Regions from separate parts of the Janibacter sp. RAF52 genome, predicted to be linked through region 2. Evidence: riboswitches for the same ligand, from Rfam matches in the RefSeq annotation. Region 2 holds a riboswitch; the other holds the start of a gene.
The links. Region 2 has a riboswitch for thiamine pyrophosphate ahead of thiC (phosphomethylpyrimidine synthase ThiC). Riboswitches for the same ligand answer to the same signal wherever they lie in the genome.
Positions count from the first base shown of each region.

Region 1: another riboswitch for thiamine pyrophosphate. It lies ahead of AB4Y78_RS08300 (ECF transporter S component); the one in region 2 lies ahead of thiC (phosphomethylpyrimidine synthase ThiC).

Region 1 covers NZ_JBFRDY010000005.1:42,617-57,565, forward strand. Annotated here, with positions in the region: gene AB4Y78_RS08285 (thioesterase family protein) at 1-199, opposite strand, end outside; gene AB4Y78_RS08290 (flavodoxin family protein) at 256-747, opposite strand; gene AB4Y78_RS08295 (ATP-binding cassette domain-containing protein) at 764-3,085, opposite strand; gene AB4Y78_RS08300 (ECF transporter S component) at 2,998-3,642, opposite strand; TPP riboswitch at 3,720-3,822, opposite strand; gene AB4Y78_RS08305 (DUF4235 domain-containing protein) at 3,908-4,207, shown strand; gene AB4Y78_RS08310 (NAD(P)H-quinone oxidoreductase) at 4,207-5,184, shown strand; gene AB4Y78_RS08315 (ATP-binding cassette domain-containing protein) at 5,327-6,028, opposite strand; gene AB4Y78_RS08320 (ABC transporter ATP-binding protein) at 6,025-6,861, opposite strand; gene AB4Y78_RS08325 (FtsX-like permease family protein) at 6,858-9,884, opposite strand; gene AB4Y78_RS08330 (FAD-binding dehydrogenase) at 9,950-11,614, opposite strand; gene AB4Y78_RS08335 (metallophosphoesterase family protein) at 11,684-13,198, shown strand; gene AB4Y78_RS08340 (glyceraldehyde-3-phosphate dehydrogenase) at 13,285-14,739, opposite strand; gene AB4Y78_RS08345 (sucrase ferredoxin) at 14,813-14,949, opposite strand, start outside.
Region 2 covers NZ_JBFRDY010000004.1:131,811-146,759, reverse strand. Annotated here, with positions in the region: gene AB4Y78_RS07475 (alpha/beta fold hydrolase) at 1-310, shown strand, start outside; gene AB4Y78_RS07470 (universal stress protein) at 314-1,225, opposite strand; gene AB4Y78_RS07465 (deoxycytidylate deaminase) at 1,267-1,719, opposite strand; gene AB4Y78_RS07460 (MFS transporter) at 1,764-2,987, shown strand; gene AB4Y78_RS07455 (thiamine phosphate synthase) at 2,968-3,612, opposite strand; gene AB4Y78_RS07450 (hydroxyethylthiazole kinase) at 3,609-4,397, opposite strand; gene AB4Y78_RS07445 (MFS transporter) at 4,394-5,752, opposite strand; gene thiC (phosphomethylpyrimidine synthase ThiC) at 5,749-7,500, opposite strand; TPP riboswitch at 7,498-7,605, opposite strand; gene thiD (bifunctional hydroxymethylpyrimidine kinase/phosphomethylpyrimidine kinase) at 7,635-8,471, shown strand; partial or broken gene AB4Y78_RS07430 (SMR family transporter) at 8,533-8,676, shown strand; gene AB4Y78_RS07425 (hypothetical protein) at 8,724-8,876, shown strand; gene AB4Y78_RS07420 (DMT family transporter) at 8,873-9,193, shown strand; gene AB4Y78_RS07415 (SRPBCC family protein) at 9,213-9,653, opposite strand; gene AB4Y78_RS07410 (hypothetical protein) at 9,664-10,176, opposite strand; gene AB4Y78_RS07405 (hypothetical protein) at 10,169-10,543, opposite strand; gene AB4Y78_RS07400 (NADP-dependent oxidoreductase) at 10,553-11,476, opposite strand; gene AB4Y78_RS07395 (hypothetical protein) at 11,526-11,894, opposite strand; gene AB4Y78_RS07390 (hypothetical protein) at 11,889-12,140, shown strand; gene AB4Y78_RS07385 (GNAT family N-acetyltransferase) at 12,153-13,919, opposite strand; gene AB4Y78_RS07380 (alpha/beta fold hydrolase) at 13,974-14,756, shown strand; gene AB4Y78_RS07375 (hypothetical protein) at 14,753-14,949, shown strand, end outside.

The sequences.
Region 1 (14,949 bases), on a different contig from region 2:
CGGGGACGGGCCCGAGGATGTCGCAGGCCAGCCGAACGAGCGGCAGCCCGTCGTCGCGGCGAGCGTCGCGGTCGACCTCGACGAGATGGGCGAGCAGGCCGAGGGCCGGCGCGATGTGCTGCTCGCTCTGTGTCCAGGCGCCGCCGGTGTGCGCCGTGGGGCGGACGGTCAGGCTGTCGATGCGCTCGAAGTAGGCCATGGGCCCATCAGACCACCCGGTGTCACCGGTCTGGTGGGCAGGCACGCTCGCGCTGCTCAGCTCAGCAGCGCTGCGAGCGTGCCGCCGAGCTCGGTCGCCGCCTCCAGCGCCGCGTCGTTGACGTCACCGACGACCTCGAGGGTCTCGGCGGCCTGACGCCAGTCGAGCGCCTGGACGATGGAGCCCACCGCCCGCACGGCACCGGTGACGTCGTACCGGCCGTGCACCCAGAGCCCGTAGGGCCGCTTCGCGGTGGAGCCACCGCCCCCTTCGCCGGCCCCGCCGGAGTCGTCGAGTGCCCCGCCGACCTGGAGGAAGGTCGAGTCGAAGAAGTGCTTGAGCGCCCCCGACATGTAGCCGAAGTTGGCCGGGGTGCCGAGCAGGTAGCCGTCGGCCGCGAGCACGTCGTCGGCGCTCGCCTCGAGGGCGGGGACGACGTGCACCTCCACGCCGTCGAGGTCGGGGTGCCGGGCCCCCGCGAGCGCCGCGTCGAGCAGCGCGCGGGTCGACCGGGTCGGGCTGTGGTGGACGACGAGCAGACGAGCCATGCCTGCCATCCTGCCCTCAGAGACGGGCGATGACCACGACGAGCACGGGCAGGCACGCCGCGAGGACGACGAGGCTGTCGGCCGGGCGCCAGGGGGCCGGCTCGGCCCAGGTGCGGCGGGCGGACGAGGCGAAACCGCGAGCGTCCATGGCCACCGCGAGCGTCGCAGCCGACCCGAGGGAGCGCAGCAGCATGCCGAAGGTCGAGGCCCACAGGTGCGCGACGAGCGTGCGCGGGTGCCGCCACGAGACTCCCTGCCCCCGCAGCCGGCGGGCCCAGCCGATCTCGGTCCATGCGGCACCGAGGGTCTGCACCCGCTGCAGGGCGGCGCCGAGCGCCACGACGGGCCGGGCGGGCAGACGCAGCCGCTGGCCGAGGTGGTCCGCGAGGTCGTCCGGGTCGACGTAGGCGAGCGTGATCGCCGACGGCACCACGATGACGAGCAGACGCAGAGCGGCCGACAACGCCGTGTCGACATCACGCGAGCCGAGGAGCCAGGTCGACCATGCGACGCCGACCGCGCCGACGAGCCCCGGCAGGAGCCGGATCGCCAACCCGCGCCACCGCCCGACGACCCAGCCGGGGCCGGGCCGGTTGGCCAGCCCGATGACCGCGCCCACCCCGAGCAGCGCGAGGACGACGAGCGAGGTGCGCCAGCCGGGCGAGAGCACCGCGGCGACCATCGGGATCGTGGCGGCGGCGAAGAGCGACAGCGGACCACAGGCCGACAGGACCGCGCGGGGCGTGGAGCGGGCCGGCCCCGGCGAAGGGGGTGACACCGGCTCGACGGCGTCGACGAGGGCCATGAGGTCGGGGTCGTGGGTGGCCGTGACGACGGCACCACCGCGGGCACGCTGCGCAAGGAGCAGCCCGACGACCGCGGCCCAGGTGCCGCGGTCCTGCCCGACGGTCGGCTCGTCGGCGAGCACTGCTGCGGGACCGTGGGCGAGGGCTGCGGCGACGGCGAGGCGACGCTGCTCGCCACCCGAGAGGGTCTGCGGGTCCGCCCGCTCGAGGTGGGCGAGCCCGAGGGCCTCGAGCAGCTGTCGGGCCCGGTCCGTGGCGGCGGCCTCGTCGCGCTCGCCGAGCGTGCGGCCGGTGAGCAGCACCTCGTCGAGCACGGTGCGCGCGAGCAGCGCGCTGGAGCTCCACTGGGGCACCCACCCGAGCAGCGGGGCGATCTCGGTCGCGGGGAGCTCGCCGACCTCACGCCCTTCGGCCGTGGTGACCCGGCCGGAGACCGGGGTGACGAGTCCGGCCAGCGCGGCCAGCCAGGTGCTCTTGCCGCCGCCGCTCGGGCCGACGAGCGCCGTCGCCCGGCCGCCGGTCACGGCCAGCGGCTGCGCGACGAGCGCGGTCGCCGACTCGCTGCTGCCGTCGAGGTGGTTGCGTCGGCGCTCGACCCGCAGGGCCTCACCCTGCAGGAGGGGGGCACCCCCGTCGACCGGGCGGGCGAGCGGCCCGAGCGGCACGCTCAGGGGTTCCGGCGCGGCGACCCCGGGGACCCAGATACCCTCCGCGGCGAGCCGCGGCCCGTGCTCCTCGAGCACGACCGCGGGCGGTCCGTCGTGCCGCACCCGACCGTCACGGCCGAGGACGACGAGCCGCTCGCAGTGCTCGACCCACGGCTCGATGCGGTGCTCGACGACGATGGTCGACACGCCGGCGGCACCACGGAGGACGGCGTCGCGCACGGTGGCGGCACTCGTCTCGTCGAGCATGGCGGTCGGCTCGTCGAGCAGCAGCAGCGAGGGCTGGAGGGCGAGCGCACCGGCGAGCGCGACGCGCTGGGTCTGCCCGCCGGAGAGGGCACTCGTCGGCGTCGCGGGGTCGAGGTCGCCGAGCCCGACCGCGGTGAGCGCGGCAGCGACCCGGGCCGGCATGGCGTCAGCGGCCACCCCGACGTTTTCGAGACCGAAGGCGACGTCCCGCCCCACGGTGGCGGCGACGGTGCCTGACCCGGGCTCCTGGAGGACGAGGCCGACCGCACCGGGCCGCTCACCCGGCGGGCTCCCTTCGATCGTGACGGTGCCCGTGAGGTCACCCGAGTCGACGGTGAGCAGCAGTCCCGCGAGCGCCCGCAGCAGCGTCGACTTGCCCGAGCCGCTCGGCCCGACGAGCAAGACCCGCTGGCCGGCGGGGATGCTGAGGTCGATCTCCCGCAGGACCGGCTCCTTTCGTCCGGCCGGTCGCCAGGTGAGCCCGCGGACGGCGACGGAGCGGTCCGCGGGCCCGCCGGTGGTGTCGGGGATCAGACGGCCCTCCGCTCGAGGACCTCCTGGCCGGGCGGGAAGGGGTTGAGCGCACCGGCCTCCGCGAGCGCCCGGGTGAGCAGCCACCCGCCGATGCCGGCGATGACGACACCGGAGACGACCATGAGGGGCAGGTAGGCGAGCTTCCAGGCCCATGCCCAGTCGGTGAAGTAGGCACCGATCTCGTAGACCCACTCCAGGGGCGCCGACAGGGCTCCCGCGAGGACCGCGACGGCGGGGCCGAAGGCCTTGTAGGCGAAGATCGCGAAGGCGAGCTCGGCGCCGATCCCCTGGGCCAGGCCCGAGACGATCGTCGTGACGCCCCACTGGTTGCCGAAGAGCGCGGAGACGGTCGCGGCGATGAGCTCACAGGCGATCGCGGCACCGGGCCGGCGCACGACGAGGCCCCCGACGACCCCGGCGATGAACCAGAAGCCGACGAAGAGGCCGAAGAGGGGCTGGAAGGCGAGCCCGAGGGCGGAGATCGGGCCGTTGTACAGCAGTCCGTAGCCCCAGTAGGCGACGCCGAAGGCCACGCCGAGGAAGGCGATGGTCAGCAGGTCGACGGTCCGCCAGCCGAGGAGCGGACGGGTGGCGAGGACGGTCCCGGCGCGGGTCGCGCCCGTGGACTTCGTGGTGGTCATGTGTGCTTCTCCTGTGTGGTGTGACTCCACAGGGCGGGCCGACGCCACCCGCGACGGCGAGGCCGTCCGGCGACGACGGTCCGTGAGACTCGACTCCCTACGCCGGTGCGAACCGGATCAGGTACGAGGGTCTGCGGTCGCCCGCACTCTCAGCGCTGCTGCGCTCCCCTGTCGTGCCCCTCCAGCATAGGCCTGTGGCAGGGTTGGTCCCGTACCGGGTGGCGCGGACCGTGACCACCTCTCACGCGTGGCGAAAGGACCCCTCATGGGCAACGTGGTGTGGAAGCTGTTGGGTAGCGGTTCGGCGATCCTCGCCGGCATCGTCGCCAACAAGGTGATCACCGAGGTGTGGAAGAAGGCCGGCCGAGACACCGAGATCGACCCGACCAACCCCAACACCTCCTTCGGGGAGGCCCTCGCCTATGCGGCCCTCGCCGGTCTGGCCGTCGGCTTGGCCCGCACGATGACCACCCGTCAGGCGGCGGCGATCTACCAGAGGTCCGCCGGTCACCTGCCCAAGCCGATGCGCGAGGACGTCGAGAAGGAGCTGGGGCTCGAGTCGTGATGCAGGGCATCTCCATCACCGAGCCCGGCGACGCCGACGTCCTGCAGATCACGGAGGTCGAGGCACCCACCGCCGGGCCCGGCCAGGTCGTTGTCGACATGGTCGCCGCCGGCGTCAACCGCGCGGACGTCATGCAGCGGCTGGGTCACTACCCGCCGCCGAAGGGCGCCTCCCCCCTGCCGGGCCTCGAGGTGTCGGGCAGGGTCCTCGAGGTCGGCCCCGAGGTCGAGGGCTGGTCCGTCGGCGACGAGGTCTGCGCGCTCGTCGACGGCGGCGGCTACGCGGAGCGGGTCCTCGTGCCGGCGGCCCAGCTGCTGCCGATACCGAAGGGAGTCGACCTCACCTCTGCCGCAGGCCTGCCCGAGGTGGCGTGCACGGTGTGGTCCAACGTCTTCATGACCGCCAACCTCCAGCCCGACGAGACCTTCCTCGTCCACGGCGGGTCGAGCGGCATCGGCACGATGGCGATCCAGCTGGCCAAGGCCGCCGGAGCCCGGGTCGCCGTCACCGCGGGCAGCGAGGACAAGCTCGCCTTCTGCCGCGAGCTCGGGGCCGACATCGCGATCAACTACCGCGAGCAGGACTTCGTCGAGGAGGTCCGGGCGGCGACCGACGGCCACGGCGCCGATGTCGTGCTCGACCTCATGGGCGCGAAGTACCTGCCACGCAACATCGACGTGCTCGCCACGGCAGGCCGTCTCGTCGTCATCGGTCTCATGGGTGGCCGCAAGGGCGAGCTCGACCTTGGCAAGCTGCTCAGCAAGCGCGCCGCGGTCATCGCGACCTCGCTGCGCGCCCGCCCCGCCGGGGAGAAGGCGGCGATCGTCGCCGCCGTCCGCGAGCACGTGTGGCCCCTGATCGAGGCCGGCGCGGTGCGCCCGATCGTCCAGGGCAGCCACCCGCTCGACCGGGCCGCCGACGCCCACCGCGAGCTCGAGGCGAGCGGCCACATCGGCAAGATCCTCCTCACCCCCTGACCTGCGCATTTCCCTAGGGAAATACGGCCCCACCTGCGCATTTCCCTAGGCAAATGCGGCCCCACCTGCGCATTTCCCCAGGGAAATACGGCCCCACCTGCGCATTTCCCTAGGGAAATACGGCCCACCTCACCGCATTTCCCTAGGGAAATGCGGTGAGGTGCCCGTCGTCGAGGTGCCAGCGGGCGGCGGCGACCTCGGCGACCTCGGGGTCGTGGGTCGCGAGCAGCACGATCGCGCCGCGCCGCGCGACGTCGGTGAGCAGTGCGACGACCCTTTCGCGGGTGTCGTGGTCGAGCTCGGAGGTGGGTTCGTCGGCGAGCAGCACGAGCCCACCCCGCTCCAGCCGAAGGGAGGACAGCGCCAGTCCCCGAGCGACGGCCACGCGCTGCCGCTGACCGCCGGAGAGCTCCTCGGCGAGGTGCCCACCGTGCTCGTCGAGACCGACCGAGGCGAGCGCGCGGTCGGCGAGCGCGCTCGCCGCGGCACCGGCGGTGCCGGCGGCCACGAGCGGCACGGCGATGTTGTCGTGGGCGGTGAGCACCTCGGCGAGCGCGCTGCCCTGCGGGATGAGCACCGCCCCCGCGGCGCGGGAGCTCTCCTCGTCACCGATCGCCTGGTGCCCCAGCGTGATCGAGCCGCTGGACTGCCCTCGCTCGAGCAACCCGCCGACGGCCCACAGGAGCGACGACTTGCCCGCGCCGGAGTGCCCGGTGACCGCGGTGATCTCCCCCGGCCGGGCGGTCGCGCTCGCCCCGTCGACGGCGACCACGTCGCCGTAGCGGACGGTGACGTCAGCGAGCACCAGCGGGGCCGTGTCCGGTCCGTCGATCGGCGTGCTCATGCGTCCTCCTCGTCGACGAGCAGCTGCCAGACTCCCTCGTCGGTGCGGTGCACGCGCACGAGCGTGCCGGGCGGGAAGGCCTCGACGGCCGGCGGCGGCAGCGGCAGCGAGCCGTCGGCGGCCACGACCGAGTACTCCTCGCCGCTGCGCCCTTCGCCCCCGACCCGGCCGTCGCGGATGGTGACGGTGCGGGGGAAGGCGGCGGCCACGTCCGGGTCGTGGGTGACGACGACGACCGTCGTGCCGAGATCGGCGCTCACCTCCGCGAGCGCCTCGAGCACCATGTCACGGGCGTCGTGGTCGAGCTGGCTCGTCGGCTCGTCACCGAGGAGCAGGCCGGGGCCGCCGGCGAGGGCGACGGCGAGCGCCGCGAGCTGGAGCTGGCCAGGGGTCAGACCCTCGAGACGCCGGTCGGCGACGTCGGACAGCCGCAGGAGGGCGAGCAGGTCGTCGATCGGCGGCACCGGCCGACCGCTGCGCCGTGCCGGCCGCTGCGCGAAGTCGACATTGCCCCGCACGGTGAGCCACGGCAGGTGGTTGCGGGCCGCTCCCTGGAGCACGATGCCGACCTCACCGGCCCGGAAGCCGTCGATCTGCGCCTCCGTCATGGCCGACAGCTCGTGGTCGCCGACGTGGATCCGGCCGGCGCTCGGGCGCAGCAGACCCCCGAAGAGCGCGAGCAGCGTCGACTTGCCGGCGCCGCTCGGGCCGAGCAGAGCGATGCGCTCGCCGGCGGCCACGGTGAGGTCGACGCCGGACAGCGCCGCGACGTCGTGGCCCTCGGCCCGGTAGATGTGCACGAGCCCGTGGGTGCGCACCGGCAGCCCGCTCATCCCAGCTCCCCCCGTGCCGCGCCGAGGCGCACCCGGCGCAGCACCACTCCGGCGAGCAGCCACGCGATGACGACGAGGACGAGGGTCACCCCGGCCGTGGCGGCGAGCACGGTCGGCCAGTCCGGGGCGAGGTCCGCCCGCGGCACGCGGGCGGGTGAGGTGAAGAGCGGGATCGAGGGCAGCGCGATCCACGACCCCGCCACCGCGCAGGCGGCACCGAGGAGGACCCCGACGACCACGGTCGTCAGGTGCTCAGTGCGCGTCGCCCGGGCGACCGCGGCGCGACTCACCCCGCTGATCCGCAGGGCGGCGAGGTCGCGTGCGGCGGCCCGCCACCCGGTGACGGCGAGGATGACGAGGACCAGGCCGGCGAGCGCGACGGCCAGGCCACCACCGATGAGGGCGAGCTGCAGTCCCCAGCCGGAGGCCGACCGGTCGTAGACGCTCGCCGCCTGGGCGCTCGTCACGACCGATCGCACGGTGACGTCGTCCTCGGCGAGCAGCGCGGTGGCGCGGTCGACGGCTGCGGGAGAGGCGTCGGCGAGCCAGATCTGCCGCTCGGTGCGCACGGTGTCGAGGTCACCGGTGACCCGTGCCAGGGCGGGCAGCGAGAGCAGCACCCCGCGATCGGTGACGCTCGGCAGCTGGGTCGGCACGTCGGCGATGCGCACCTCGGTCTGACCGCCGGAGACGTCGACGACCTGGCGCACCTCCCCCTTCGGCCCCGGGGTGGAGGCGATGGCGGGCAGGGGGCGGGGGACGTCGGTGACCCACGTCGAGACGTCGCCGCCGTCGGCCGCCTGCACGTCGAGGCGAAGGGAGTCCCCCGTCACCTTCGTCGTGATCCCCGTGCCGTCGCCGGTGCGGGTGGACGCCCAAGTCTGCGCATCGGCGACCGGGAGCTCCTGACCGTCGACGGCCAGGCCGGTCATCGTCACCGTGCCGGTGACCTCGGTGCCGGTCGCCCCGGAGGTCGCGACGCGCAGCCCGGCGAGCCGGCAGTCCTCGGGGCAGTAGAGGTCTGCGCGCACGGTGCGGCTGCCCGAGGTCTTCGGGCCGAGGGTGGCGAGGGTGGCGCTGCGGCTGGCCCCGTCGGCCGTCGTCATGTCGACGACGAGCGCGGGGTCGGCGTCACCGGTGCTCGTCGTGAGGTCCCACGAGACGTGGGCGGTGGCCCGTGCTCCGGGGATCGGGATGGGCGCCTGCTCGGGCAGCCGGAGCGGGGACAGGTCGAGGCCGGCCACCGTGTCGGGGTGGGCGACCCGCGCGAGCAGGTCGTGGTCGGTGGCCAGGGTCGCCTCGGCGTCGCGGGCCCGCGGCCGGATGAGCGCGACGGGTGCCGCGGCGATGCCGTCGTCGGTGAGCAGCTGCGCGGCGTCGAGCAGGGCGGGGGCCGTCGTCGAGTCGACGGTGAGCACGGCGGGCGCGCCGGTCTCGAGGTCTGCCCTGGCCTCGCGGTTGCGGTCGGCGACGACGACGGCGTTGGCACCGAAGATCGCCACAGCCGTGGCGACAGTCGTCACCGTGAGCACCCGTCGGGCGGCGGGCCGACGCCCGATGCCGTGCCCGGCGAGCGCTGCGGCGACCCGGCCGCGACGCATGGCCGAGCGGGCGCGGCGGGCGGCGAGGGCCGGGACGAGACGGGCGGCCAGCACGCCGACGGCGATGGCGAGCAGCGTCGGGGTGGCCAGCGCGGCGGGGCCGGAGAGCGCCCCCGTGGCCAGCCCGACGACCCCGATGACGGCGAGCACGACGACGACGGCCTCGGTCGTGCGGGACCCCCCGGCCGTGCTCGGTCGCACGGACCGGAGGAGGTCGTTGACCGGCTCGCGCAGCACCGGGCGGGCGGCGAGGTGCACGGCGAGCACCGACAGCAGGAGCGCCCCGACGATCCACCCGAGCGCGGCGAGCGGCACCTCGAAGGGCAGCCCTGCCGGGAGCATGAGACGCCGGACGAGGACGGCGAGGCCGAGGGCCGCGACGACGCCGAGCGGCACCCCGAGGAGCACGGGCACGAGCAGCTCGGCGAGCAGCAGCCGGCGGGCGCCGCTGCGCGAGCGGCCCCGCAGCCGGGCGAGGGCGACGTCGTGCCGACGCTGGTCCACGGCGGCCTGGGCGACGAGGAAGAGGACGAGGACCGACAGCAGCGCCAGCTGCACGGTGACGAAGGGGACGATGACCGCCGTCTGGTCGCGCCCGGTCGCGATGCCGTCCATGAGCGTCGTCGCGGTGTCGTCGACGTCGAGCTCCGGGTGCTCCTCGCGCATCCCCTCCACGGCCTGCGCGGCCAGCGGGAGGGAGTCGAGCGTGGCGGCCTCCCGGTCGAGCGGCAGCACGACGAGCGCGGTCGCCTTGGGGAAGGCATCGGCGAAGGTGGCCTCGTCGGTGATGAGGTCGTCGATGAGCGGCAGGTTGTCGAGGTCGGGGGCGGTGACGCCCGACTTGCCGTCGGGCCGGTCGCCCAGCCAGTAGTCGGGGTCGTCGACCACCGTGTAGGTCCCGACCACCCTCAGCTCGACCGGCGGCGGGTCGGGGTCGAAGCGCCCCCACTTGCCTTGCGGCACAGCGAGCTTCGTCCCGGCCTTCCACCCCCATGCCTTGGCGTCGGCCGACGAGACGAGGACCTCGCCAGCCGCCGACGGGCAGTCCCCCGCGACCTCGAGGTGCTCGCAGACCGAGGTGCGCGAGCGCACGACGACCGGCGAGGCCTTCTTGCCGGGCGCCGGGACGACGTCGCCCGAGTGGCGCATGATCTGGATCGGCTCCCGGGAGACCTCGGCCAGCTCCGCCGGCACGGCCTCCGCGACGCTCCCGGGGCGCAGGTCGCGGTCGGTCGAGGTGCGGTTGCGCGCGATGGCCATGGCCGTGGCCGCCGGGTCGGCCTCGGTGACGTGCACCCGCAGCAGGGCCTGGTCGATGCTGCGCGCGAAGACCGGGGAGAAGACCGCGCACGTGACGACGAGGGCGGACACGAGAGCAAGGGCGATGACCTGCCCCCTGCGGTGCCGCAGCGCTGCCCACATGCAGCGTCCCCCTTCGTCGTGACCGGCGTCACCCTACGCCGGTCACCTGCACGCGTGGGCTCTCGTCAGTCGCCGATCTCGGCGCCCATCGCCCGACCGGCGGTCCGCCCGGAAAAGATGCACCCGCCGAGGAAGGTGCCCTCGAGGGCGCGGTAGCCGTGCACGCCACCGCCGCCGAATCCCGCCGCCTCCCCGGCCGCGTACAGACCGGCGATCGGCTGGCCGTCGCTGCCGAGCACCCGTGCCGACAGGTCCGTCTCGAAGCCGCCGAGGGTCTTGCGGGAGAGGATGTGCAGCTTGACGCCGACGAGCGGGCCCTTCTTGGGGTCGGTCAGCTTGTGCGGCGGGTAGGCCCGCTTGGAGATCTTGTCCCCGACGTAGGAGCGGGCCACGCGCATCGCGGCGATCTGAGCGTCCTTGCCGTAGGGGTTGTCGAGCTGGGCGTCGCGCTCGTCGACCTGCTTCTTCACGAGGGCGGGGTCGAGTCGCGGCTCGCCGTCCTCGACGAGCTCGTTCATCTTGGCGACGAGCTGCTCGACGGTGTCGGCCTGGACGAAGTCAGCCCCCTGGTCGAGGAAGGCCTGCATCGACGGCGTGACGTCGGCGAGCGAGCGCTTGCGGATGACCCCCGCGACCTCCTTGCCGGTGAGGTCCTGGTTTTGCTCCGAGCCGGAGAGGGCAAACTCCTTGCCGGCGATCGACCGGTTGGTGATGAACCACGAGTGGTCGTGCCCGGTGGCGCGCAGGTGCTCCAGCGTGCCGAGGGTGTCGTAGCCGGGCAGCAGCGGCGCCGGCAGGCGGTTGCCCTCGGCGTCGAGCCACATCGAGCTCGGCCCGGGCAGGATGCGGATGCCGTGCTGCGCCCAGATGGGGTCCCAGTTGCGGATCCCCTCGACGTAGTGCCACATGCGGTCGCGGTTGATGAGGTTGCCGCCGGCCGCCTCGGTGATGCCGATCATGCGTCCGTCGACGTGCGCGGGCACGCCGGTCACCATGTGCTTCGGCGGCGCGCCGAGGCGCTCGGGCCAGTTGGCGCGCACGAGGTCGTGGTTGCCGCCGATGCCGCCGGAGGCGACGAGGACGACCGGCGCGCGCAGCTCGAAGCCGCCGATGCTGTCGCGGTTGGTCGCGACGCCCCGCTCGGCACCGTCGTCCGCGAGCCGGGCTCCGCGGACGCCGACGACGGCACCCCCTTCGACGATGATCTCGTCGACGCGGTGGCGGTGGGCGTAGGTGATCAGGCCGCGCTCCTTGGCCTCGGCGACCCGTCGGGCGAAAGGGGCGACGACCCCCGGCCCCGTGCCCCACGTGATGTGGAATCGCGGCACGGAGTTGCCGTGCCCGTGCGCTGACCCGTCGCCCCGCTCGGCCCAGCCGACGATGGGGAACCAGCGCATGCCCTGCTGGTGCAGCCAGGAGCGCTTCTCGCCGGCGGCGAAGTCGAGGTAGGCCTGCGCCCACTGCCGCGGCCAGTGGTCCTCGTCGCGGTCGAAGCCGGCCGTGTTCATCCAGTCCGAGTGCGCGAGCTCGGCGGAGTCCTTGATGCCGAGGCGGCGCTGCTCGGGGCTGTCGACGAAGAACAGTCCTCCGAAGGACCAGTGCGCCTGCCCCCCGAGGTTGGCCTCGCTCTCCTGGTCGACGAGGAGGACCTTGCGACCGGCGTCGGCGAGCTCCGCCGCCGCGACGAGTCCGGCCAGCCCGTGGCCCACGACAATGGCGTCTGCATCCATGGGGTGACTCTAATACTTATTACCCACGAGTAGCGAAGGGGTCTCCCCGAGCCTGCCTACAGTGGTCACGTGCGTCGACTCGCCCGCCTGAGGACCCCCGCGCTCGCCCTGCTCGTGGCCGCGGCGGCGCTGCTCGGTGGCCTCGCGACCGCCTCGCTCTGGCCCGTCACCGTCGAAACCGACTACTACGCCGCCGACGTGCACCTCTCCCCGAGCTGGGCGGACCGCTCACGGATCGGCACGGACACCGTCGTCGGCAGCGTGTCCGCGCAGTTCGCCGGCGTCGCGCCCGGGGTGCAGGTCTCGCCGCGGGTCAAGCCCGAGATCACCCAGCTCGTCGCCTCCGGCGACCTCGGTGCGACGGAGCTGGACGTCAGCCCGCAGGAGCGCTCGCGCGTCATCCGTGAGGCGGCGACCGGTGTGGGGTGGCGCTTCGGGGTCGGTGCGCTCGGCGGGCTCGGCCTCGTCCTCGGGGCCGTGGGTCTGCGGCGGCGGGCCCTCCCTTCGGCCCGCACGACGCTGGCGGCGAGCGCCGCCACCGCTGTCGCCTGCGCCGGCCTCGGCCTGTCGACCCAGCGCACCTACGACCCGGACCGGCTCGTCGCGCTCCACTCCACCGGCCTGCTCCAGCTGGCCCTCGACAACCGCGGTCTGCTCGACGACGTCGAGGCACGCGCCGACCAGGCGACGCCCTACCTGCGCAACCTGCTCGCCCTCTCCTCGGCCCTGCAGGAGGAGTACGCGCCCGAGGCCGCGCCCGACGGCGAGGCGCTCACGGTGCTGCTCGTGTCGGACATCCACTCGAGCAACCAGTACGCCCTGATGCGCACGATCATCGAGGAGCAGGGGGTCGACGTCGTCATCGACTCCGGCGACCTCATCAACCTCGGGCACGTCGAGGAGGCGCGACTGAGCAACCTCTACGGGTCGATCGGCTCGCTCGGGGTCCCCTACGTCTTCGTCGCCGGCAACCACGACAGCAACGCCCCCGACGACACCGCTCTGCTCGACGACCTGGCGCGCACGCCGGGCGTGCAGCTGCTGCAGCCGGGGCCGGGCGAGTACCGCGAGGTGACGGTCGGGGGTCTGCGGATCGCGGGCTTCAACGACCCGCGCTACTACGGCGACGCCGACGACGGCACGACCGAGGCCCAGACCGAGGCCAGGGACAGCTGGCTCGAGGCCCTCGGCGAGGGGGCTCCCCCGGACCTCACGGTCTCGCACGAGGCACCGGCGCTCGATCGTGCACCCGGCCGACTGCGGGTGCACGGCCACGGCCACGTGCCGCTGCTCGACGGCAACCGGTTGCAGGTGGGCACCTTCACCGGGGGCGGGACGCTGTCCCACTTCGTCGGTGGGCCCGACGCGGAGCTCGTCGGCCAGCCGAGCAGCTTCGACGTGCTGACCTTCGACGACCGGTGCCGCGCCCAGCGACTCACCCGCTACGAGTACCGCTCGGTCATCGAGGGGCGTCCGAGCTTCGACTCGCTGTCGGTGCTCAACGCCGGCCGGATCATGGACGCTCCGGACGAGGGGCGGACCTGCGGGGGCGACGAGCTCGAGGTCCGCCCGCTCGGCCGGTGACGTGCTCCCCCGCTTCGTCCTGGTGGAGGTCCACCGACCACGCCGACGCCCCGGCCGCGCACGGCGACCGGGGCGTCGGGGTGGGCTCAGACCGCCGGGAAGACCGGCGGGTGGACCTTGGCCATCTCCTCGAGGACGCGCACGACCTGGCAGGAGTAGCCGAACTCGTTGTCGTACCAGACGTAGAGGACGACGCGGTCACCGGCGGTGATGGTCGCGCGGCCGTCGACGATGCCGGCGTGGCGGTTGCCGACGAAGTCCGTGGAGACGACCTCGGGGCTGTCGACGTAGTCGAGCTGCTTGTGCAGGTCGCCGTAGAGGGAGGCCTGGCGGAGGAAGTCGTTGAGGGCCTCGCGCTCGACCGCCTTCTCGAGGGTGAGGTTGAGGATCGCCATCGACACGTTGGGGGTGGGGACGCGCACCGAGTTACCGGTGAGCTTGCCCTCGAGCTCGGGCAGCGCCTTGGCCACGGCCTTGGCGGCACCGGTCTCGGTGAGCACCATGTTGAGCGCTGCGGAGCGGCCGCGACGCTCGCCCTTGTGGAAGTTGTCGATGAGGTTCTGGTCGTTGGTGAAGGAGTGGACCGTCTCGATGTGGCCGCCGACGACGCCGTACTCGTCGTTGATGACCTTGAGCGCCGGGACGATGGCATTGGTCGTGCACGAGGCGGCGGTGACGACGTCGGCGTCGCCGATCATCGCGTCGTTGATGCCGCTCACGATGTTGGGCAGGCCACCCTTGCCGGGGGCGGTGAGGAGCACGCGGGAGACGCCCGGGCACTGCAGGTGCTGGGAGAGACCCAGCTCGTCGCGCCACTTGCCGGTGTTGTCGACGACGATCGCGTTGTCGATGCCGTACTGGGTGTAGTCGACGCTCGCGGGGCTGTCGGAGTAGATGACCTGGATGAGCGTGCCGTTGGCGAGGATCGTGTTGTTGTCCTCGTCGACCGTGATCGTGCCGGGGAAGGAGCCGTGGACCGAGTCGCGGCGCAGCAGGCTGGCGCGCTTGGACAGGTCGTTGTCGGCGCCCTTGCGCACGACGATGGCGCGCAGCCGCAGTCCGTGGCCGGTGCCGGCGTGCTCGATGAGGATGCGGGCGAGCAGACGGCCGATGCGGCCGAAGCCGTAGAGGACGACGTCGGCGCTCTCGCCCTCGTCACCGCCGTGCTTGCCGATGACGTCGCCGAGCTCGGCGCGCAGGAAGTCCTCGAGGGAGACGTCCTCGCCGGTCTCGAGGCGGCGACGGTGCAGGCGCGCGACGTCGACGGAGGCGGGGCCGGGCTGGAGGGCGGTGAGCGCCTCGAGCAAGGGGAGGGTGTCGTCGAGGGTCAGCTCGATGTCGACGCGGCGGGCGAAACGGTGCGCCTTGAGGATGTCGGTCGGCGACTGGCCGAGGAGGGTGCGGCCGTGGATCGACGTCACGACGCCGAACTCGCGGTAGAGGCGGCCCACGACGGGGATCATCGCCTCGGCCTTGGCCTGTCGGTCGGCCCACTCGGCCAGGTGCTCGTCTGCTGCGGTGCTCTGCGGCGTCGTCGTCATGGGCCCAGATCGTAGCCGCTGACGCCTCGGGGACGGGCCCGGGACCGGCCCGAGACGATGGATCTCACACCGCTCAGCCGGGGGTCGTCACGTCGAAGAGCGCCTGCACCTTGGGAGCACCTCCGCAGGTGAGCTCGTGGGGCGCGCTCATCGTGCGCACGACATGACGAAGGGAGGACCGATCACCGTGGTCGAGGTGCACCAGCCAGG
Region 2 (14,949 bases):
CTTCCGACGCTTCGCCGCCGGCATGGGCGCCCCTGACCCGGAGGTCGACGACGGCACGTGCGACGCGGTGGCCGCCCGAATCCGGGCGACGCCGGCGCCGTGGGAGATCTCGCTGCGGGCCGACACCCCGCGCCTCGTCCCGACCCTCGTCATCACCGGGGACGGCTCACCGATGTACGCGGAGGTCGCCGCGGCCCTCGAGGCCCAGGGCGCGACCCACCTCCCGCTGCCCGGCGCCGGTCACCGACCCCAGGACACGCCCGAGGGCGCGGCGGCGATCACCGATTGGGTGGCGCGGCACGGCCGCTGAGCCTCACTGCCGGTGGAGCACCGCCACGGGGCAGGTCGCGAGCGCCAGCACCCGCTGCGTGACGGACCCGAGGAGCATCCCGCGGAACCCGCCCCGGCCGCGCGAGCCGACGAGGAGCAGGTCGGCCCCCTCGGCGACCTCGACGAGCGAGTCCGCGGCGCGACCGTGGCGCACCTCGACCGTCACCTCGATCTCGGGGTGGGCCCTGCGGGCCGCCTCGATCGTCGACTCGGCCATCCGGCGGTAGCGGCTGTCAACGGCCTCCCACTCGGGGGTCCCCGGCTCGGTGACGACGACGCCACCCTCCACCTCGACGTTCCACGATGTCACCGTCGTCACGGTGCGCCCCCGCAGGGCGGCCGCGTCGAGGGCGTGGTCGAAGGCCAGGCGGCTGTGCTCGCTGCCGTCGATGCCGACGACGACGCGCCCGTCGCCCTTCGTGCTGGCATTTTCGGGCACGAGCACGACGGGGCAGGGGGCGTGGGCGACGACGCTCATCGACGTCGTGCCGAGCACGATCCGCTCGGCACGATTTTTGCGGGCGGACCCGACGACGAGGACCCGCGCGCCCTGGGCGCTCGCCATGAGGGCCCCCGACGGCGAGCCCGTCGGCAGCGCCGTCGACACGGGGAGGCCGGGGTGGGTCGACTCGACGTGCGCCCTGGCGTCGACGACGACGCGCGTCGACTCCTGCTCGACCCGGTCGACGATCTCGGGGCTGGTCAGCAGCTCACCGTAGGCGGACAGCGGGGTGCCGAGGTCGACGGCGTGGACGAGGTGGAGCGGCGCGGAGAGCGCCGCGGCCTCGCCCGCGGCCCAGTCGATGACTGCGGCGTCCCGGTGGCTGCCGTCGAGGGCAGCCACCACGGCGCCGGAGGGTGTCGGGGTGTCGTGGGTGCTGGCGTCGGTGCTCATGCCCCATTGTCCCCACGAACCCCGACCGCGTGAAGGGGGGCTCAGCGCCAGTCCGTCAGACCGGGCCGGTCGTGGCTCCCGCCGGGCCAGACCGCCCGCACGATGCCGGCTGCCGCGAGCGCCTTGCGGCAGCCGGGGCAGGGTGGGTCGGTGATGTAGGCCGTCGCGCCCTTGGTGTCCCGGGTGGAAAACAGGAGCGCGTTGACCTCCGCGTGGATCGCGATGCAGAAGCCGGGCGTCCCCGGGCGGTCGTAGTCGCCGAGGCCCGGCACGGCGTCGTAGTCGAGCTGCCCCCTGGGGCAGGCTCCCTCGAGGCAGTCGGCCTCGCCCGGGGCGGCGCCGTTGTAGCCGGTCGCGATGATCCGGTGGTCGATCGTCAGCACGGCACCGACGCGGCGGCGGGTGCACTTGGCGCGGGCGGCGACAGCCGTGGCGATGCCGAGGAAGTAGTCGTCCCAGCTCGGCACGCTCGTGGTCGGGGTCTCGTCGGGCACGGACCGATCCTAGGCAGACCGGGCCCGCGTGATAGACCGCTGGGGTGACGAGCCACGAGACGACGCGACGGACTCCCCCCTTCGGACCCGGGCTCGCGCTCCTCGGCGTGGCCCTCATCTCGATCAACCTGCGCCCCGGGGCGACCTCCATCGGCCCGCTCCTGGCGGAGGTGCGTGCGGCCCTCGAGATCGGCCCGACCCTCGCCGGTGTGGTGACCGCGCTGCCGGGCTTCGCCTTCGCCGTCGCCGGTGGCGGTGCCGTCGCGCTCGCCCGGCGCGTCGGCGTCTCCGCCGGCATCACCCTCGGCGTGGCCGCCGTCGTCGTGACGCTCCTCGCGCGGGTCGTCACCGACTCGTCCGCGGTCTTCCTCGTGCTCACCGCGATCGGGCTCGCCGGCATGGGGCTGGGCAACGTCCTCGTCCCCGCGTGGATCAAGGCGCACTCCACCGACGGTGGGGTGCGGCTCATGACGATCTACTCGATGGGGCTGACGGTCGGCGGCACCCTCGGCCCGCTGCTCGCCGCCCCCGTCGCCGACGTCGCCCCCGGCCAGTGGCGCGGCGCCCTCGGCATGTGGGGGCTCGTCGCCCTGCTCGCCCTCGTCCCGTGGGTCGTTATCGCCCTGCGCGACCGGGTCCACCGCCGCGCCGCGGGCGAGACCCCGACGTCGCGGATCTGGCACTCCCCCACCGCGATCGCGCTCACGGTGCTCTTCGGCGTGCAGTCGACCAATGCCTACGTGCAGTTCGGCTGGCTGCCGCAGATCTACCGCGACGCGGGGCTCTCGGCCGCCACCGCCGGCCTGCTCACCTCGGTGCTCGCCGCGCTCGGCATCTTCGGCGGGCTGCTCATGCCGACCGTCATCGCTCGCAGCCGTGACCTGTCCGCGTGGATGATCGGCTTCGGGACGCTCGCCGTCGCCGGCTACCTCGGCCTGCTCCTCGCCCCGGCGCCCGTGCCGTGGCTGTGGGCGGTCCTGCTCGGCCTGTCGGGCTTCGCCTTCCCCACCGCCATCGCCCTCATCGCGGTCCGCACCCACAACCCCCACGTGACGGCCCAGCTGTCGGGATTCGTCCAGCCGGTCGGCTACCTGCTCGCAGGGATCGGCCCCTTCGCCGTCGGCCTCCTGCACGAGCTGACCGGCGGCTGGACCGTCGTGCTCCTGCTGCTCATGACGACGGGTGTCGGCATCACCCTCGCCGGCCTGCGGGTCGCCCGCCCGGTGCTCGTGGACGACGAGATCGGCGTCAGCTCGCCCACGCGCTGAGGCAGGCGGCCGCCGCGGCGCCCGGGTCGTGGGCGCCCATGATCTCGCGGACGACGGCGACGCCGGCGATGCCGGTGAGGGACAGGGCCGGCACGTCCGCGACCGTCACGTCACCGATAGCGACGACCGGCAGGTCAGTGGCAGCAGCGCGAAGGGGGTACCCCGCAAGACCCACCGGGGGGCGACCCACGCTCTTCGTCGGGGTGGGGCGGTAGGGGCCGCACCCGAGATAGTCGGGCCGATCCGCACCGACGCGCGCCTCGGCGGCCCGGACGTGCTCGAGGGTGCCGGCGGTCAGGCCGACGAGGGCATCGGGCCCGAGCAGGGCCCGAGCGTCCGCAGTCGGCAGGTCGGCCTGCCCGAGGTGGACCCCGTGCACGGGGGCACCGCGTCGACGCGCCGCATGGGCGACGTCGGCGCGGTCGTTGACGATGACCAGGGTGGTGGGGGCGACCTCGGCGACCGCGCCGGCCACGGAGAGGACGAGGTCGAGCAGCTCGCCCGCGAGCAGGTGCTTGGCCCTGACCTGGACGATGCCTGCGCCGGCTGCTGCCGCAGCGGCCGCCGCCCGGACGGTGGCCGGCCCGTGGCCTGAGGTGACGAGGTGGAGGCGCCAGTCGATCACGTGAGCCGCACCCCGCTCCCGACCTCGGTGGGGGTCACCGCGTCGAGGGCGTCGAGCAGACCGACCCGGAAGCTGCCCGGCCCGAGACCGCCCACCCGCTCCGAGGCGACGGTGAGCAAGGCGGTCGCCGCCACCGCCGCGACGAAGGGGGCCGCCACGGCGGCGTGCGCCGCGCTGAGGGCGCCGAGCAGACACCCGGTGCCGGTCACCCGCGTGAGCACCGGTGCGCCCGAGGCGATCCGGACGCTCTGGCGCCCGTCGGTGACGAGGTCGACCGCCCCGGAGACGGCGACGACGCACCCGTGCGCGGCCGCGAGGGAGTGGGCCGCCTCGGCGGCCGCGTCCGGGGCGACGGTGCTGTCGGCCCCGCGACCGGGCTGCCCTCCCCCGGCGAGCACGAGGACCTCCGAGGCGTTGCCGCGCACGATGCTCGGCCCGAGGGCGAGCAGCTCGAGGGCGAGCGGGGTGCGCACGGGCGCCAGACCGATGGCGGTCGGGTCGAGCACCCAGGGGGTGCCGCGCTCGGCCGCCACCTCGGCCGTCGGGAACAGCCCGTCGCGCCCGTCGGAGCTCAGCGAGCCGAGGTTGGCGAGGAAGGCGTCGGCCACGGTCACGAGGGTCGGCGCCTCGTCGACGGTCTCGGTGAGCATCGGCCGGGCGCCGGCGGCGAGCAGCCCGTCGGCGACGATCGCCCGGGTCACCGACCCGGTCGCCCCGTGGACGAGCGGGCTGGCGGCCCGCATCGCGGCGACGGCGGCGGTCACCTCGGCGCGCAGGTCGCTCATGTCGTGGCCCCCGACGGCACGCCCGGCCGGAGGAGCGTGCCAGATCGGACGGCGACCGCCTCGACGTCGTCGTCGAGCTCGCCCCGGGCCAGGCGTGGCCCGAGGGCGCCGCACCCGGCGACGAGCAGACCGCCGACGACGAGCACCGCGACGACCGCCCCCTCGTGCCCGAGGAGCGGCTCGAGCCGGGGCAGCCACCACGGCCACAGGGCCGGGACGACGATGGAGAGGGAGTAGGCGGTGCCGTACCCCGTCGAGCGGACGTGCGCGGGGAAGCGCTCGCACAGGTAGGCCCCGACGGGCCCGTAGCCGCACACGGTGACGACCTGGAGCAGGGCCACCCCCACGACGAAGGGGAGGACGGCTGCGGTCATCGTCGCCAGCCAGAGCAGTGGCGCGAGCACGGCGGCCGCGAGGCCCCAGCCGACGAAGTAGCGCCGCCGGCCGAGCACCGTCGACCAGTGCCCGGTCGTCGACATGACGAGGGCCTGGGCGACGGAGGCGACGCCCATGACCGTGGCGACCTCGCCGCCGTCGAGGCCGTGGTCGGCGGCCAGGCGGCCGGTCGCGGCGATGACGACCATGTTGGTCATGAGCCACAGCCCCGACATCAGGCCGAACATCTGCCAAAAGGCACCCGCGTAGGCGCCACCGAGGACGGCCCGGAGACCGAGCGCGGCGGGCGCCCTGGTGTCGGCCTGCTCGCGCTGACGCACGACGTGGGGCGCGTCGACGACCCGCGCGGAGTAGTAGGCGAGCAGGGCGAGGCTGGCGAGCCCTCCGGCGACGAAGGAGAGGCGCCAGCCCCACTCCGCGTAGGTGGCCGGGCCGAGGAGCGCGAGGAGCGCCGCGGTGGCGAAGGCGATCGTCGACTGGGCCCAGGGGGCCATCGACATGATGAGCCCGGAGACGAGACCACGGCGCCGCGGTGGTGACCACTCCATCGCGAGCGGGATCGCCGAGGCGTACTCCCCGGCGAGGAAGACGCCACCGACGAAGCGCAGCAGCACGACGGCGCCGATGGCGAGCACGCCGACGCTCGCGTGGGTCGGGACCGCCGCGATGAGCAGAGAGCAGGCAGCCGTGCCGGCGATGGCCACCTGGGTCGTGCGGGTGCGGCCGACGCGATCGGCGATCCGCCCGAAGACCATCGCCCCGACGGGGCGGCCGAGCAGGGTGGCGACGACCACGAGGGCGCCGGAGGTGACGCCGGCGTGCGGCCCGGCGAGCGTCACGAGCGCCGGGGCGAGCGCGACGACGGGCAGGAAGATGTTGACCTGGTCGACGTAGTTGCCGACGACCCCGGCGCGCACGGCGGCGCGTCCCGCCGGTGGCAGGTCGGGCACGAGGCTCATCGGGTCGACTCGTCACGGACGTAGACGCTCGAGCCGAGCTCGACGAACTGGCGCGCCTTGGCCGCCATGCCCGCCTCGGCGATCGCTCGCTGGTCGGCGGCCGACCCGTAGGCGTCGCGGATGTCCTGGCTGATCCGCATGGAGCAGAACTTCGGCCCGCACATCGAGCAGAAGTGGGCGGTCTTCGCCGGCTCGGCGGGGAGGGTCTCGTCGTGGAAGGCCATCGCCGTCTCGGGGTCGAGGGCGAGGGCGAACTGGTCGTGCCAGCGGAACTCGAAGCGGGCCCGGCTCAGGGCGTCGTCGCGCTCCCGGGCCCTCGGGTGCCCCTTGGCCAGGTCGGCCGCGTGCGCGGCGATCTTGTACGTGATGACGCCGGTGCGCACGTCGTCGCGGTCGGGCAGGCCGAGGTGCTCCTTGGGCGTGACGTAGCAGAGCATCGCCGTGCCATGGCGGGCGATCTCCGTGGCGCCGATGGCGGAGGTGATGTGGTCGTAGCCGGGCGCGATGTCGGTGACGAGCGGCCCGAGGGTGTAGAAGGGCGCGCCGTGGCACCAGTCCTGCTCGAGGTCGACGTTGTCCTTGACGAGGTGCAGGGGCACGTGGCCCGGGCCCTCGACCATGACCTGGACGTCGTGCTCCCACGCGCGCAGGGTCAGCTCACCGAGCACCCGCAGCTCGGCGAGCTGAGCGGCGTCGTTGGCGTCCGCGACCGACCCCGGCCGCAGCCCGTCGCCGAGCGAGAAGGCGACGTCGTAGCGGGCGAAGATCTCGCACAGCTCGTCGAAGTGGGTGTAGAGGAAGGACTCCTCGTGGTGGGCCAGACACCAGCCGGCCATGATCGACCCGCCGCGGGAGACGATGCCGGTGACCCGGTCAGCGGTGAGCGGGACGAAGGCGAGCCGCACCCCGGCGTGGATCGTCATGTAGTCGACGCCCTGCTCGCACTGCTCGACGACGGTGTCCCTGAAGACCTCCCAGGTGAGGTCCTCGGCCCGACCGTCGACCTTTTCGAGCGCCTGGTAGATCGGGACGGTGCCGATGGGCACGGGGCTGTTGCGGATGATCCACTCACGGGTCGTGTGGATGTCGTCGCCGGTCGACAGGTCCATGACGGTGTCGGCCCCCCAGCGGGTGGCCCAGGTGAGCTTGTCGACCTCCTCGGCGATGGAGGAGGTGACGGCGGAGTTGCCGATGTTGGCGTTGATCTTCGTGAGGAAGGCCCGCCCGATGACCATCGGCTCGGACTCGGGGTGGTTGACGTTGGCCGGGATGATCGCGCGGCCGGCGGCCACCTCGTCGCGGACGAGCTCGGGCGAGCATCCTTCTCGCAGAGCGACGTAGCGCATCTCCGGCGTGATCTCGCCGCGGCGTGCGTAGTGCAGCTGGGTGACGGTGCGGCCCTCCACGGCACGAAGGGGGTCCCTCCCTTCGCCCCGCCAGGCCCGGGAGGCCTCGCCGCGGCGCACGGCGGACCGTCCGTCGTCGAGCAGGTCGCGTGGTCGCCCCGCGTAGGGCTCGACGTCGCCGCGCGCGGTGATCCACGCCGCCCGCGCCGGGGGCAGCCCGACCTCGGGGTCGCTGCCGGGGCCGGCCGTGCGGTAGACGTGCACGTCATCGTTGGTGCTGCCGTCGGGGCTGTCGGCCAGGGAGATCGCCGTCACCGGCACCTCGATCGACGGGTCGTGGGGGTCGGTCAGCACCTCACGACGGTGCTGGGGGTGGAGCTCGGTCTGCTCGTCGGTGCGCACCAGTGCGCCTCCTCTTCCTTCGCCGGCGTGATCCGGACAGGTTCAGACGGTCCGGACGGCGTCAGTCCGATCTCAGCTCGTGCCCGAGCTCCCGTGGGGGTGCTCCGATACAACCACATGGCTACGGTGGCGGCATGACCGCCCCGCTCCCCCGACCGCCGGTGGCCCTGACGATCGCCGGGTCGGACCCGTCGGGCGGGGCAGGGATCCAGGCCGACCTCAAGACCTTCAGCGCGCTCGGGGCCTTCGGCACGAGCGTCATCACCGCCCTCACCGCCCAGTCGACGACCGGCGTCACCGACGTGCACGAGGCGCCGGTCGCACACGTGCGGGCCCAGCTCGAGACCCTCGTCGCCGACGTGCGCATCGACGTGGTCAAGGTGGGGATGCTCGCGTCGGCACCGCTCGTCGAGGTGGTCCACGAGCTGCTCACGACCGGTCCGCTCGCTGCGACACCGGTCGTCCTGGACCCGGTCATGGTGTCGACGTCGGGCTCGCGGCTGCTCGCGCCAGACGCGGTCGACGCGGTGCGCGCGCTGCTGCCCCGCGCCGACGTCGTGACGCCCAACGTGCCCGAGGCCGGGGTCCTGCTCGACGAGCCACCGGCCGCCGCCGCGGCTGACCTGCCCGAGCAGGCCCGGCGGCTGCGCGAGCTCGGTGCGCGTCGGGTGCTGCTCAAGGGCGGCCACCTCGACGGTCCCGAGTCGGTCGACCTCTGGCTCGACGACGACGGACCGGTCGCGCTGCGCGGGCCGCGGGTCGCGACCACGGCGACGCACGGTACCGGCTGCACGCTGAGCTCGGCGATCGCCGCCCTTCGCCCGCGCCACGACGGGTGGCTGCCAGCGGTTCGTGAGGCCCGTGGCTGGCTCACCGAAGCACTGCGTCACGGGGAGTCGCTCGAGATCGGGGCCGGCGCCGGGCCGGTACACCATTTCCACGAGCTCGTCAGGTGGCGCGCGACCACCTGAGGTCGAGCCGACCCGGCGGTCAGCCGGCGACGTCCCCGCGGAGCGCACCTAGAGTCCTCCCATGACGACCTGGCTGCTGCTCGCCGCCGCGATCCTGTGCGAGGTGGCGGCAACCCTGAGCCTCAAGGGCGCGCTGGACCGACCCGCGCTCTACGTCGTCGTCGTGGCGGGGTACATGGCCTCCTTCACCCTGCTGGCCGCCGTCCTGCGCCGCGGGATGGGCCTGGGCGTCGCCTACGGCATCTGGTCGGCGTGCGGGGTGACCCTCAGACGGTCCTGTCGACGGTCGTCTTCGGCGAGCGCTTCACCCCCGTCATGGGCCTGGGCGTCGGCTGCGTCATCGCCGGGGTGCTGCTCGTCGAGACGGGGACCCGCCACGCCCCGGTCGAGGACGTGAGCGCGTGACCGGGTGGCTCTGGCTCACGGTGGCCGTCTGCGCCGAGGTGACCGGCACCCTCGCGTTGAGGTCGGCCGTCGAGGACCGACGGTGGTACGGGCTCGTCGGCGTCGGCTACCTCACCGCCTTTGCCGCCCTCTCGGCGAGTCTCTCGCACGGGATGCCGCTCGGCGTCGCCTACGGCACGTGGGCGGCCGCCGGGGTGGCGCTCACCGCGCTCGGCTCACGGGTGCTCTTCGCCGAGCCGCTCACCCGCCCGATGCTCGCGGGCATCGGACTGATCATGGTCGGCGTCCTGCTGCTCGAGCTCGGGGCGGGCCACTGACCGACGCGCCCCGCAGGGCTCAGCCGAAGAGCGCGGCGAGCCGGTCGAGGGAGGCGCGCAGGTTGCTCTCGGTCGTGCTGCGGGCCCGCTCGTACCGCGACGCGTCGGTCAGCTCGCGCCAGTCGTAGGTGTGGGTCACCAGGGTCCGACCGTCGTCGGTCGGGGCGAGCTGCCACCGCCACTCGTGGCCGAAGGGAGCCTGCCCCTGCGCGGCCGGGCGCCACGCGATGCGGCGCCCCTCCTCGAAGTCGACGACGTGGTTGTAGCGGTCGTTGCCCCGCGTCGTCGTGGTGACGAAGACGTCGCCGACGGCCCGGGCCCGCTGACCGGAGGCGGACGACGCGAGGTTGTCGTTGCCGTCCCAGGCGAGCTGCCGCGCCGGGTCGGCGATCTCCTCGAAGATCGCCTCGGGCGGTGCGGTGATGGTGGTGGATGCGGTGACGACCTTGGTCTCGTCCATGGCACCCACCCTAGGACCGCGCGATCAGGGCCGCCCGCACGTCGGCGGCCAGCTGAGGCACGCGTCCCTGCGCCACCCCGGCCACCCACCGGTGCGCGGGGAAGGCCAGGCGGCGGAGCGCGTAGTTGACGACCTCGACCACGCCGAAGGCCCAGACGAGGAGGAGCAGCACGAGCCACGCCAGGGAGGGAGCGCCCGCGACGACCGCCGCGAGCCCGGCCGCGAGGAGGATGACGGCGAGCACCCCGAGGGCGAGGTACGCGCGGGCGAGCCCGAGGGGCATCACGCCGACGCCGACCCACCGTCGGGCCAGCAGCCAGTAGGTGCCGGCGGCGACGAGGACGACGGCGAGCGGCCCGACGGCACCGAGGACGGCCAGCCGGCCGCCGGTGTCGAGGGGCGCGCCGTGCCAGAGCGCCACCCCCACGAAGACCGCGGCCGCGGCGAGCTCGCCGAGACCGAGGGACAGGTACTGGCGGCGACGCCGGTCGCGGCGGGCCCGGGAGGAGACCTCGTCAGCCACGCGGCACGAAGGGGACGACCTGCCGCAGCGAGTCGACGTCGGGCTGGTGCACGCCGAAGCCGAGTGCCGCGACCCGCTTGCCGGTCGGCACGTGGAGCAGGTTCCTGCCGTCGAGGACGAGGTCGCGCGGCTCGGTGACGGGGAACCGGCGCAAGGTGATGCCGAGCGGGTTGCACATGCGCACCTCGTCCACCCCGATCCGCAGCATCGGGTTGACGAGCTGGAGGATGCCGAGGGCGGTGAGCACGACGCCCGCCGCGACGGTGACCCACGCCGAGGTGAGCAGGGACACGAGCGCGATGAGCACGCCCAGGGCGACGAAGGTGATGGCCATGGGACGGCTGTGGCGGATGGTCATCGGCGGCATGGCCGCACCCTAGTCGGCGACCTCGATGACGAGCTTGCCACGCACGTCGCCCGACTGGCTGGCGGCGAAGGCCTGCGCCACGTCCTCGAGCGGGAAGGTCCGGTCGACGTCGACGATCAACCGGCCGGCGGCGACCTCGTCGAGCAGGTCGGCCAGGCGGGCCCCGTCGGGCCGCACCCACACCCAGCGGCCGCCGTGCTCCTCGACGGCCGGGTCGGTGATCGAGGCGAGGCGACCGCCCTCGCGCAGCACCGCGAGGCTGACGTCGAGGACCCCGCCGACGAAGTCGGCGACCGCGTCGAAGCCCTCTGGCGCCACGTCGCGCAGCCGCTCGTCGAGCCCGTCGCCGTACTCCACCGGCGTCACGCCGATGTCGCGCAGCTTGTCGTGGTTGGCCGTCGACGCCGTGCCGACGACCGTGGCCCCGGCGGCGATTGCCAGCTGGGCGGCGGCGAAGCCGACGCCACCGGAGGCGGCGTGGACCAGGAGGGTGTCCCCCTTCGTCACGGCCAGCGTCTCGAGGACACGAAGGGCGGTGAGCCCGGCGAGCGGGAGGGCCGCAGCGACGTCGTCGGTGACCTCGTCGGGGACGGCTGCCACGTCGTCGACGCGGACCGTGACGTACTCGGCGAAGGTGCCGGCCGACAGGACCTGTTTGCGGGCGTAGGCGGCGACCCGGTCGCCGGGCCTGAACTCGGGGCTGTCCGGGCCGACGGCGTCGATGACGCCGGCGACGTCCCAGCCGGGGATGACCGGGAAGTCGGCGGAGAGCATCGGGTCGAGACCGCCGGACATGGCCTTCCAGTCGACGGGGTTGACCCCGGCCCGGGTGACCCGGATGCGGACCTCGCTCGGGCCCACCTTGGGGACCGGCAGGTCGCTCAGGTGCAGCTCGTCGGTGGTGCCGTACTGGTCGTAGGTGATGGCGCGCATGGTGGGTACAACGGGGAGCGCGCCGGATGGCATTCCCGCGACCCTCGCCTCAGCGCTGAGCGGTCGGGATGACGTGGCGCAGAGCCTCGACGTCGGGCTGGTGCACGCCGAAGCCCAGGGTCGTCACGCGCTTGCCCGTCGGCACGTGCACGAGGTTCTTGCCGTCGATGACGAGGTCGAGGGGGCCGCGCAGCGGGAAGCGGCGCATCGTGATCCCGATCGGGCTGATGACGCGCGCCTCGTGCGGCTCCAGCCGCACCATGGGGTTGATCAGCTGCAGGACGCCGAGCACCGCGAGGACCACCCCGACGACGACTGACGCCGACTGCGCCAGGATCCCGACGGCGAGCGAGACCACGCCGAGGCAGACGAGGAGGATGGCGATGGTCTGGTTGGCCCGGATGCGCATGGGGTGCATGACCGCGAGCCTATCGAGCGGGCCGTCCCGAGCGGGCGGGCGCTGCCGGCCGGTCGACGCGGACTGCGGTGGCGGCCGTGTCCCTCCGCCAGCACGACCTCGCGCATCGAGGGCGTCGGGCGCCAGCGGGTCGAGACGAGCTTCATCGCCGCGGACATCGACCGGATGGTGCGGGTCCCCGACGCCGCCGCGGTCGCCGCGGTGCGGCTGCTCGAGCAGCTCATGCGCAGCGGTCGCCTGCCCTGACGAGGGGGCGTGTCACAGCGGACGCTTGAGACCGAGGTGGCTCGCCTCGTAGCCCAGGTGCTCGTAGAAGGCGTGTGCCCGGGTCCGTACCCGGTCGGTCGTCACTTGGGACAGGGCCGCGCCGTGCGCGCGCCCGTGCTCGTGGGCCCACTCGAGCATCGCCGTCCCCAGCCCGGCCGACCTCTCACCAGAGGCCACCCGCACGCCCTCGACCTGCAGTCGGGTGGCGCCGCGGCGCGACAGGCCGAGGATGATCGACAGCTGCATGGTGGCGACCACCCGGTCGCGCTCGTCCCGGACGACCGCGAGGTACTGCGCGCTGTCGCGGTCGACCGCATCGAAGACCCGCTCGTAGTGGGCGATGTCGTCGCCCTCGCGCGCCGCGCCGAGCTCGTCGTCGGCGAGAAGCGCGACGATGGCCGCGACGTCGCCGCGCACGGCCCGGCGGACCCGGAAGCGACGCTCCCCCAGCTCGAGGACACCACCGACGGACTCGGTGGCCCGGGTCCTCAGATCGTGCACCAGGGCATCGAGCCACCCGCCGACGTGTCTCCGGGCCTCGTCGGTGTCGGGGTAGCGGCAGCGCAGGTGCAGCCCGGTCTCGTCGATGATGAACCACAGCATGACGCCGTCGGAGCGGATGCTCGCGCCGACGTACTGCGCGTCGAGGCCCGCGGCGTCGACCCTCACCGGCAGGCGCCGCAGGTCGAGCCACGAGACCGCAAACATGCCTGGCGCCTCGGGCATGCCGCCCCACGGGGCGAAGACCTCGGCGAGCGGCCACGAGCCGAGCTGCACCGCCTCCTTCACAGCGTCGGCACAGGCGCTCGGGTCGGGGTCCGCGGACTCGAGGACGGAGTTGGCGATGAACCAGCCCACCGAGTCGTGCCACGTCGCGTCGTAGCGCGAGTGTACCGGGAAGACCGCGCGGAGAGGCACGTCCGCGAGGTTGCGGGTCACCGCCGTCATCGAGGCGACGACCGTGGCCAGGGTCGAGACGCCGTCGCCACGTGCCTGGGCGGCGAGCGCCGCCGAGCCGTCGACGTCGAGCACGTCACGGACTTCGACCCGCTCGGCCTGCGGCACCGGCTCGCCGAGGGGCAGCGGGAAGCGAGGCATGACGTCGCCGCTCGCGGCCAGGACCTCCGCCCAGCGCCGCTGGACGTGCTCGGGCGCCGGGTCGCGGTGGCGCAGGGCGGTCGTGTGCTCGGCGAAGGGGGGAACGAGCGTGAGCTCGGGCACCTCGTCGCCGTCGGTCAGCTCGAGGGCCGCGAGCAGGTCGCGGATGACGACGAGCATCGACCACATGTCGACGTGCGCGTGGTCGGCGCCGATGATCATCGTCGGAGCGGTCGCGGTCTCCAGGACGCACAGCCGGTGGGAGGGCGTGGCGAAGGGGGTGCAGGAGGCGTCGAGGACGTCGCGCACCGCGTCGTTGACCGCCTGCCCGGTGGCGATCGGGTGCTCCACCCACTGCCCCGGCGTCACCTCGATCTCCTCGAGCAGCGGCTGCCCGTCGGGGCCGACGGAGAAGCTCGACCGCAGGGTGCCGTGGCGGGCGACGACCGCGAGCCAGGCCGCCGAGAGTCGTTGCCGCGCAACCGGGGCAGGCAGGGTGAAGCAGATCGCCATCCAGGAGCCGGGCCGTTCGCCAGCGCTCACGTGACGCTGCTGGTCGAAGGAGACGGGCAGGGGGCGACCGGTGCGCCGGGCGGTGACGTCGTAACCCAGGAGCCTCCCGAAGGGCAGCCGCAGGTGGGCGACGTTGGACAGCCTCATGGCGGTTACCGTAGCCGCACGGTGCCGACCGCGCGCCGGGCGAGGAGGTGGCCCGTGACGGACTTCGACGTCCCCGGCGCCCGGCTGCAGACGGAGTACAGCAACGAAGGGGGACACCCCGTCGTCCAGCTCCACGGCCTGACCTCCAGCCGGGAGCGCGACCGGGTCCTCGACCTCGATCTCGGCCGCGGTCTGAGCGGTACCCGACTGCTGCGCTACGACGCCCGCGGGCACGGCCGGTCGACCGGCCGACCGGTGGCCGACGACTACGCGTGGCCCCGGCTCGCCCACGATCTGCTCGCCCTGCTCCACGCGTGGTTCCCCGGCGAGCGCGTGCACGGTGTCGGGCCGTCGATGGGCTGTGCGACCCTGCTGCACGCGGCACTGCTGGAGCCGGGGCGCTTCAGCGGGCTGACACTCATCGTGCCCCCGACGGCCTGGGAGACCCGCGCCGCCAGGGCGCATGACTACGAGCGGTCCGCCGAGGCGGTCGAGACCCACGGCGTCGAGCTACTGCTGCGGGCCCAGGCCGCTGCACCCGCGCCGCCGGCGACCGCCGGGGCACCCGACACCGTGCCCGACGTGCGGACCGACCTGCTGCCGTGGGTCTTCCGCGGAGCCGCCCGCAGCGACCTGCCCGACCGCAAGGCACTGCGCTCGATCGACCTGCCGACGACGATCCTCGCCTGGACGGACGACCCGGCGCACCCGCTGTCGACGGCCGAGACGCTGCTCGACCTGCTCCCCCGCGCCACCCTGCAGGTGGCGAGCACCCGAGCCGAGGTCCACCTCTGGCCCGCCGTCCTCATGGCCGACGTCGAGCGCACCGGACGATGAGCGGCCCGCCACCCCTGCCCCAGGCGATGGCCGTGCTCGACGCGGGCGGGCAGGTCCGCATCGCCCGCTCACGCGCCTACGCGCTCGGCCTCCTCGTGCTGGCTCTGCTCGTCGGGGCGGGCCTGCTCGCCTGGCTCGTCTTCGCCGTCGGCGACGGGCTGCGCCGCGACCGGATGGGCGTGGCGCTCGCGCA